One region of the Sphaerisporangium sp. NPDC004334 genome, then DNA from elsewhere that is predicted to be linked to it. Evidence: riboswitches for the same ligand, from Rfam matches in the RefSeq annotation. Region 1 holds a riboswitch; the other holds the start of a gene.
What was found. A riboswitch is a leader RNA that binds a small molecule or an ion and turns the genes downstream of it on or off. The one in region 1 is predicted to bind glycine.

Region 2: another riboswitch for glycine. It lies ahead of gcvP (aminomethyl-transferring glycine dehydrogenase); the one in region 1 lies ahead of gcvT (glycine cleavage system aminomethyltransferase GcvT).

The regions. Positions count from the first base shown of each region.
Region 1 is NZ_JBSGDZ010000011.1:39,891-44,469, forward strand. It holds gene ACWEN6_RS15705 (aldehyde dehydrogenase family protein) at 1-1,034, shown strand, start outside; gene ACWEN6_RS15710 (3-oxoacyl-ACP reductase) at 1,102-1,866, shown strand; gene ACWEN6_RS15715 (gamma-glutamyl-gamma-aminobutyrate hydrolase family protein) at 1,878-2,588, shown strand; glycine riboswitch at 2,607-2,704, shown strand; glycine riboswitch at 2,705-2,805, shown strand; gene gcvT (glycine cleavage system aminomethyltransferase GcvT) at 2,839-3,930, shown strand; gene gcvH (glycine cleavage system protein GcvH) at 3,927-4,316, shown strand; gene ACWEN6_RS15730 (L-serine ammonia-lyase) at 4,476-4,579, shown strand, end outside.
Region 2 is NZ_JBSGDZ010000025.1:6,455-11,033, reverse strand. It holds gene ftsR (transcriptional regulator FtsR) at 1-416, shown strand, start outside; gene ACWEN6_RS29365 (bifunctional nuclease family protein) at 548-1,018, shown strand; gene ACWEN6_RS29360 (MerR family transcriptional regulator) at 1,165-1,788, shown strand; glycine riboswitch at 1,980-2,106, shown strand; gene gcvP (aminomethyl-transferring glycine dehydrogenase) at 2,276-4,579, shown strand, end outside.

The sequences.
Region 1 (4,579 bases):
TCCCGGTGCCGGGCGGGGTGGACATCACCTTCGCCGAACCGCTCGGCGTCGTGGGCGTGATCGTGCCGTGGAACTTCCCCATGGTCATCATGACCTGGGGGGCGGCCCCGGCACTGGCGGCGGGCAACACGGTCATCGTGAAGCCCGCCGAGTGGACCCCGCTCACGGCTCTGAGGCTGGCCGAGCTGGCCTTGGAGGCCGGCCTACCCGAGGGGGTGCTCCAGGTCCTGCCCGGGGCAGGGGAGGTCGCGGGGGCCCGGCTGGTCGAGCACCCAGGCGTCAACAAGATCGTCTTCACCGGGTCGACGGAGGTGGGCAAGCTCATCGCCGCCCGGGCGGCGGAGCAGGTCAAGCGGGTGACGCTGGAGCTCGGCGGCAAGAGCGCCAACGTGGTCTTCGCCGACGCCGACATCGAGCGGGCCGCCGCCACCGCCCCCTCGGCCGTGTTCGACAACAGCGGGCAGGACTGCTGCGCGCGCTCGCGCATCCTGGTGGAGCGTCCGGTCTTCGAGGAGTTCCTCGACCGGCTGGTCGCGACGGTCGGCGGGCTCGTCGTGGGCGACCCGCGCGACCCCGGCACCGCCATGGGGCCGCTGATCAGCGCCGAGCACCGCGACCGCGTGGCCTCGTTCGTGACCGGCACGCCGCACTTCCAGGGGACGTGCCCGGACGGGAAGGGCTTCTGGTTCCCGCCGACCGTGCTCACCCACGAGTCGCTGGACGAGCGCGCCTACACCGAGGAGATCTTCGGGCCGGTGGTCGGCGTCGTCCCCTTCGACGGCGAGGCCGAGGCCGTCCAGATCGCCAACGACACCCGGTACGGACTCTCGGGGTCGATCTGGACGCGGGACGTCGGGCGGGCCCTGCGGGTCGCCCGCGCCATCGAGGCGGGCAACCTGTCGGTGAACTCCCACTCCTCGGTCCGCTACTGGACGCCGTTCGGCGGGTTCAAGCAGTCGGGGCTCGGCCGCGAGCTGGGCCCGGACGCGCTGGCCGCCTTCACCGAGACCAAGAACGTCTTCATCGCCCACTGACCGCCCGCCGTCCCACCGCCCCGCCCGGGGGCCACGGGAGTCCACCAGCACCAGGGAGTACCTCACCATGCAACGTCTGCGCGACCGCGTCGCCGTCATCACGGGCGCGGCGGGGGGCATCGGCCTCGCCACGGCCCGCCGCTTCGCCGAGGAGGGCGCCAAGGTCGTGTGCGCCGACCTCGACGAGGAGGGCGGCGCGAAGATCGCCGAAGAGGTCGGGGGCGTCTTCGTCCGGACCGACGTGACCAGCGAGGACGACGTCGCCGAGATGTTCCGCACGGCGTTCGAGACCTACGGCTCGGTGGACGTCGCCTTCAACAACGCCGGCATCTCGCCCCCCGACGACGACTCCATCCTGACCACCGGCATGGACGCCTGGCGGCGGGTTCAGGACGTCAACCTGACCAGCGTGTACCTGTGCTGCAAGCACGCCATCCCGTACATGCGGCGGCAGGGCAAGGGTTCGATCATCAACACCGCGTCGTTCGTCGCCGTGATGGGCTCGGCGACCTCCCAGATCTCCTACACCGCCTCCAAGGGCGGCGTGCTGGCCATGTCCCGCGAACTCGGCGTGCAGTTCGCCCGCGAGGGCATCCGGGTCAACGCCCTGTGCCCGGGACCGGTGAACACCCCGCTGCTGCAGGAGCTGTTCGCCAAGGACCCCGAGCGGGCCCAGCGGCGCCTGGTGCACATCCCGCTCGGCCGGTTCGCCGAGGCGTCCGAGATCGCCGCCGCGGTCGCCTTCCTGGCCTCCGACGATGCAAGTTTCATCACCGGCGCGGAGTTCCTCGTGGACGGCGGCATCTCCGGCGCCTACGTGACCCCGCTGTAGCCTGGTCGACCATGTCGCGACCCGTCATCGGCATCACCTGCTACGTCGAGCCCGCCGCCTTCACGGTCTGGCGGATGCCGGCGGCGCTGCTGCCGTACACCTACGTCGAGCACGTCGAACGGGCGGGCGGCCAGCCGGTCATCCTGCCTCCGGCGGGCGACCCGGCGTCGCTGGCGGGCCGGCTGGACGGCCTCATCGTGGCCGGCGGCGGGGACGTCGACCCGGCCAGGTACGGCGAGCGCCCGCACCCGCGGACGGGCTACGTCCGCGAGTCCCGTGACGAGGCGGAGTTCGGTCTGGTCGGGGCGGCGCTCTCGGCCGGGCTCCCCTTCCTCGGGGTGTGCCGGGGGATGCAGGTGCTGAACGTCCACCTGGGCGGCACCCTGCACCAGCACCTGCCGGACGTCGTCGGGCACGACGGGCACTCCCCGGCCCCCGGCGAGTTCGGCCACCTGCCGGTGCGCCCGGTGCCGGGCACCGCCCTGTCCAAGGTCCTCGGGGACGACGAGGTCGCCGCGGCCCACTACCACCACCAGGCCGCCGATCGCCTCGGCGACGGCCTCACGGTCGCGGCGACCTGCGAGGACGGCACCGTGGAGGCCGTGGAGCTGGCGGGCCACCCCTTCGCCCTGGCCGTCCAGTGGCACCCCGAGGCGGGCGAGGACGGCCCGCTGTTCGAGGCGCTCGTCGCCGCCGCGACGGCGGGCGATCGGCATTGGTAGGGTGGGCGGGAACACCGATGATCCCGTGCGGGAGAGCGTCCTGACATCCGGTCAGGACCCCTGAAGGAGCAAGTCCTCCCCGCGAACCTCACAAGGCAAAGGACCGCGCGGGCCAGGTGATCTCTGGAAAGCAGGCCGCTCCGTGGGGCCTCGCCGAAGGTGAAAGTCCGGTAAAACCCGGGCGAAACTCTCAGGCACCGATGACAGAGGGGGAGGATGCTCTCATCCAACCCTGTCTGAGGTGCGCATCATGTCCCGACCCACACCGCTCCGCGAGGTGCACGAGAGCCTCGGCGCGACGCTCACCGACTTCGCCGGCTGGCTGATGCCGCTGCGCTACGGCAGCGAGTCCGCCGAGCACAACGCGGTGCGCACCGCCGCCGGGCTGTTCGACCTCTCCCACATGGGCGAGATCTTCCTCACCGGGCCGCAGGCGGGCGAGGCGCTGGACCACGCGCTGGTGGGCAGCCTGTCGACGCTGGAGCCGGGCCGGGCCCGCTACACCATGATCTGCGCGCCCGACGGCGGCGTGCTCGACGACCTGATCGTCTACCGGCTGGCCGCCGAGGAGTACCTCGTCGTGGCCAACGCCTCCAACTACGAGCGGGTGGCGGCCGAGCTCACCGAGCGCGCCGAGGGCTTCCAGGCCGAGGTGCGCGACCGGTCCGCCGAGTACGCGCTGATCGCCGTCCAGGGGCCCCGCGCGCAGGAGATCCTCGCCACGCTCACCGACGCCGACCTGCCCGGTTTGAAGTACTACGCGGGCCTGCCCGGCACCGTGGCCGGCGTCGAGGCGCTCATCGCCCGCACCGGGTACACCGGCGAGGACGGCTTCGAGCTGTTCGTCGCCGCGGGCGACGCCGTCACGCTGTGGCAGGAGCTCACCAAGGCCGGTGACTCCCACGGCCTGCGTCCCGCCGGGCTGTCCGCCCGCGACACGCTGCGCCTGGAGGCCGGCATGCCGCTGTACGGCAACGAGCTGAACGCCGGGCTGACCCCCTTCGACGCCGGCCTCGGCCGGGTCGTACGGTTCGACAAGGCCGGCGACTTCGTCGGCCGCGCGGCGCTCGCGCCGCTCAAGGACGTCCCTCCGCGCCGGCGCCTGACCGGCCTGGTCGCGCGGGGCCGCCGAGTGCCGCGCCACGGCTATCCCGTGGTGCTGCTGACTGACGGCACCGTCGTTGGAGAGGTCACCAGCGGCGCGCCGTCCCAGTCCCTCGGCAAGCCGATCGCGATGGCCTACGTGGACACCAACGTGTCCGATGGGCTCGCGGTCGACATCCGTGGTACCCATGAACCGGTCGACGTGATTGACCTGCCTTTTTACCGGAGGAGCAAGTGAGCAGCATTCCCGAGGAGCTCAGCTACACCAAGGAGCACGAGTGGGTGGCCGGCCTCGACGACGGCCTCACCGTGACCGTGGGCATCACGGCGTTCGCCGCCGAAGCGCTGGGTGACGTCGTCTTCGTGCAGCTGCCCGAGGTGGGCGGCACGGTCGAGGCGGGCGACGCGGTGGGCGAGGTGGAGTCCACCAAGTCCGTGAGCGACATCTACGCCCCGCTCACCGGCGAGGTCGTGGAGGTCAACCAGGTCGTCGTGGACGACCCGTCGCTGGTCAACTCCGACCCCTACGGCGACGGCTGGCTGTTCCGCGTGCGCGTCGAGGGCCCCCACGAGGACCTCCTCACCGCCGAGGAGTACACCACGGTCACCACCGCCGAGTCCTAAGCCCTGCCGTCCATTCACCATCCCCGTCCACCCATGACGACTCTCGCCGGCCGGCCGCCCGGACCGGCCGGCGCCACGACCGCATGACCTGTCCCGCGCGTATCCGGCGCATATGGGGGCATCCCTCGCACGACATCGCTTCCAAGGACGGAATGATCAATGGCGATCAGCGTCTTCGACCTGTTCAAGATCGGCATCGGGCCGTCCAGCTCGCACACCGGCGGCCCGATGGCGGCGGCGCACAAGTTCGCCCGCGGCCTGCA
Region 2 (4,579 bases), on a different contig from region 1:
ACGGCGCCAACCGCCCGCGCGCCGTGGGCGGGGAGGCGCCGGTGGCCGAGGTGCGGCTCAGCCGCGCCGAACTGCTGGCCGCCGCCGGGCTGGAGGAGGAGACCCTCGCCGAGCTGGAGGATTTCGGCCTGCTCACCCCGGTGGCCCGGTGGTACGACGCCGAGGCTCTGACCGTCGCCCGCGCCTCGGGCGCGCTGGCGAGGTTCGGCCTGCATCCGCGCCACCTGCGGGTGCTCAAGGCCGCCGCCGAGCGGGAGGCGGGGCTGGTCGAGCAGGCCGTGGCCCCGCTGCTGCGGCGCCGCGCGCCGGGCGCCGCCGGCCGCGCCGAGGAGACCGCGCGAGAGCTGTCCGGTCTGCTGCAGGACCTGCACACCGCCCTGGTCCGCACCGGCCTGCGCGGCATTCTGGGCCGCTGACGGAGCCGCCCGGACATTTCGGGGTGCGGGGATGTTACGTTGAATTTTGCGGCGATGGTCACGCCGCGAGCCGAGAGCCGCGAGGGAACGGGCCCGGAGCGGGGCGGCGACCCGATGAGACGGAGCAGCCTGTGTTGCAGATGGAGGTCGTGGGGGTCCGCGTCGAGATGCCCTCCAACCAGCCCATAGTCCTGCTCAAGGAGGCCAAGGGCGAGCGATACCTGCCGATCTGGATTGGGATGACCGAGGCCACGGCCATCGCGCTGGCTCAGGCGGAGGAGCCGCCCCCCAGGCCGCTCACCCACGACTTGTTCAAGGACGTGATCGAGGCTCTGGGCGTGCGGCTGACGGCGGTGAACATCGTCGCGCTGCGTGACGGAATCTTCTTCGCCGACCTGGTGTTCTCCAACGGGGTGGAGGTGAGCGCCCGGCCGTCGGACTCGATCGCGCTGGCGCTGCGCACCGGTGCGAGCATCTTCGCGAGCGAGGACGTCGTGCGCGAGGCCGGTGTGATCATCCCCGATGACCAGGAGGACGAGGTCGAGAAGTTCCGCGAGTTCCTTGACACGATCACGCCCGAGGACTTCGGCCGTGCGGGTTAGCCATTTCGGGCATTTACGCTTCACGACGCGCCGGGCGGGATCGTTGACTGAGCATCGCGCCAGTCCTACGGTGCAAGGGAACCCACGGTTGTAATTCACGAACCCCCAGATCAGACCGTGGGATGAGAGGAAGCCGGAGGTCCGCAGTGGCGGTCAGCAGCGGCGAGGGCAAGACGGCCGGCCAGCACGATCCAGTCCAGCGGCAGTCGGCGCGGGAACGCGCGGGCGAGCAGGGCCTGCTGTTCGACGAGCGGCCGGCGTCTCTGCCCGCCGACGTCGGATACCGCGGCCCGACGGCGTGCTCGGCGGCCGGCATCACCTATCGTCAGCTCGACTATTGGGCGCGCACCCAGCTCGTCGAGCCGTCGGTTCGCGCGGCGCAGGGGTCGGGATCCCAGCGGCTGTACAGCTTCCGCGACATCCTCGTGCTCAAGGTGGTCAAGCGGCTGCTGGACACCGGGGTGTCGCTCCAGCAGATCCGCACCGCCGTCCAGCACCTGCGCGAGCGCGGGGTCAACGACCTGGCGCAGATCACGCTGATGAGCGACGGGGTGAGCGTCTACGAGTGCACCTCGGCCGACGAGGTGATCGACCTGCTCGAGGGCGGCCAGGGCGTGTTCGGCATCGCTCTCGGCGGCGTGTGGCGCGAGGTCGAGGGCTCCCTGGCGGAGCTGCCGGGGGAACGCGCGGAGCCGGCCGGCCGGGACTCCTTGGAGGACCACCCAGGCGACGAGCTGGCCAAGCGCAGGAAGGCCCGCAAGACGGGCTGAGGCCGGAGGGCCGGGACGGGGAGGTTCCCTCCGCTGAGGAGGGCCGGGGGCTGTCGCACATATCCCAGAAGATCTACGGGGTGGTCGGGGTCCCTACATACCCGCCCTACAGGGATAAAACATGGCAAATCCCGAAATGTAGGGGTAACTCCCTACTCGGGGCGGGACGGTACGATTACCGGGAAAGCTGTTGACCCTGTGCGGGAGAGACCCGGGCACGGGCCGGCACCGCACCACCTGCGGCGCCGGCGGGTGACCCCGGGCGCCGAAGGAGCAACCTCCCCGGAATCTCTCAGGCCCACGTACCGCACAGGCGAGGCGACTCTGGAAAGTAGGCGTGCCCGCCAGGCGTGTCTCACCGACGGTGCAAATCCCCCGCAAGGGGATGAAGCTCTCAGGTCGCGATGAGGATGTCGCGCTGACAGAGGGGGAGATCCGGCATACGCGCGCGCTCAGCGCCGGTCTCTACCCCTTGTAGGAGGGCCCCATGACCGATCGGTCACCGCTTCGCGACCTCTTCGCACCGCCCTTCGCCACCCGGCACATCGGCCCGTCGGACGCCGAGCAGGCCCGCATGCTGGAGGCCGTGGGCTACGCCTCGGTGGCCGACCTGATCGCCGTCGCCGTCCCCGGCGCCATCCGCTCCGGCGAGCCGCTCGACCTGCCGCCCGCCGCGAGCGAGGAGGAGGCGCTCGCGGAGCTGCGCGCCCTGGCCGCCCGCAACCAGGTGCCCACCTCGATGATCGGCCTGGGCTACCACGACACGATCACCCCGGCGGTCGTGCGGCGCAACCTGCTGGAGAACCCCGGCTGGTACACCGCCTACACCCCCTACCAGCCGGAGATCTCCCAGGGCCGCCTGGAGGCCCTGCTCAACTTCCAGACCGTCGTGTCCGACCTGACCGGGCTGGACGTCGCCGGCGCCTCGCTGCTGGACGAGGCCACCGCCGCCGCCGAGGCGATGACCCTGGCCCGCCGCGCCGGCCGCGCCAAGTCCCCGGTGTTCGTCGTCGACGCCGACGCCCTGCCGCAGACCAAGGCGGTGCTGGCCACCCGCGCCGAGCCGCTCGGCATCGAGCTGGTCGAGGCCGACCTGGCCGCCGGGCTGCCGGAGGGGGAGCTGTTCGGCCTGCTGGTCCAGTACCCCGGCGCCGGAGGCCGGCTCAAGGACTTCCGCGCCGTGGCCGCCCAGGCCCGCGCCCGCGGCGCGCTCGTGGTCGCCGCCGCCGACCTGCTGGCCCTGACCCTGGTCGAGGCCCCCGGCACCCTGGGCGCCGACATCGCCATCGGCTCCTCCCAGCGCTTCGGCGTCCCGTTCGGCTTCGGCGGGCCGCACGCGGCCTACATGGCCGTGCGCGAAGGGCTCCAGCGGCAGATGCCCGGCCGGCTGGTCGGGGTGTCGCAGGACGCCGACGGGCGCCCCGCCCACCGGCTGGCCCTGCAGACCCGCGAGCAGCACATCCGCCGGGAGAAGGCCACCAGCAACATCTGCACCGCGCAGGTGCTGCTCGCGGTGATCGCCGGCATGTACGCCGTCTACCACGGCCCCGAGGGCCTGCGGCGCATCGCGCAGCGCACCCACCGGCACGCCGCCGTGCTGGCCGCCGGCCTGCGCGACGGCGGCGTCGAGGTCGTCCACGACGACTTCTTCGACACCGTCCTGGCCCGTGTCCCCGGCCGCGCCGCCGAGGTCGTCGCGGCGGCCCTGGACCGCGGCGTCAACCTGCGCCTGGCCGACGCCGACCACGTGGGCGTCAGCTGCGACGAGAAGACCACCGGCGCGCACCTCCAGGCCGTCTGGGAGGCGTTCGGCGTGACCGGGGTCGTGCTGGACGACGTGGACACCTCCGCCTCCGACGCCCTGCCCGCCGGGCTGCTGCGCACCACCGGCTACCTGTCGCACCCGGTGTTCCACTCCCACCGTTCCGAGACCGCCATGCTGCGCTACCTGCGCAGGCTCCAGGACAGGGACATCGCCCTGGACCGGTCGATGATCCCGCTCGGCTCGTGCACCATGAAGCTGAACGCCACCACCGAGATGGAGCCCATCAGCTGGCCGGAGTTCGCCGGCGTCCACCCCTACGCCCCGGCCGATCAGGTCGAGGGCTACCTGCGCCTGATCGGCGACCTGGAGGGCTGGCTGGCCGAGGTCACCGGCTACGACGCGGTCTCCCTGCAGCCCAACGCCGGATCCCAGGGCGAGTTCGCCGGGCTGCTCGCCATCCGCGCCTACCACAGGGCCAACGGCCACGGCGAGCGCGACGTGTGCCTCATCCCGTCCTCGGCGCACGGCACCAACGCCGCCAGCGCCGTCATGACCGGTATGCGTGTGGTGGTCGTGGCCTGCGACGACGACGGAAACGTGGACGTCCCCGACCTGATCGCCAAGATCGACAAGCACAGCGAGCGGCTCGCGGCCATCATGGTCACCTATCCCTCCACCCACGGGGTGTACGAGGAGACCATCACCGAGATCTGCGAGCGGGTGCACCAGGCAGGCGGCCAGGTCTACGTCGACGGCGCCAACCTCAACGCGCTGGTCGGCCTGGCCAAGCCCGGGTCCTTCGGCGCCGACGTCTCCCACCTCAACCTGCACAAGACCTTCTGCATCCCGCACGGCGGCGGCGGTCCCGGCGTCGGCCCGGTGGCGGTCCGCTCGCACCTGGCGGCCTACCTGCCCGGCGACCCCCTGGGAGAGCGCGCCGACGGCGCCGTCGGGCCCGTCTCGGCCGCGGCGTACGGGTCGGCGGGCATCCTGCCCATCTCCTGGGCCTACATCCGCATGATGGGC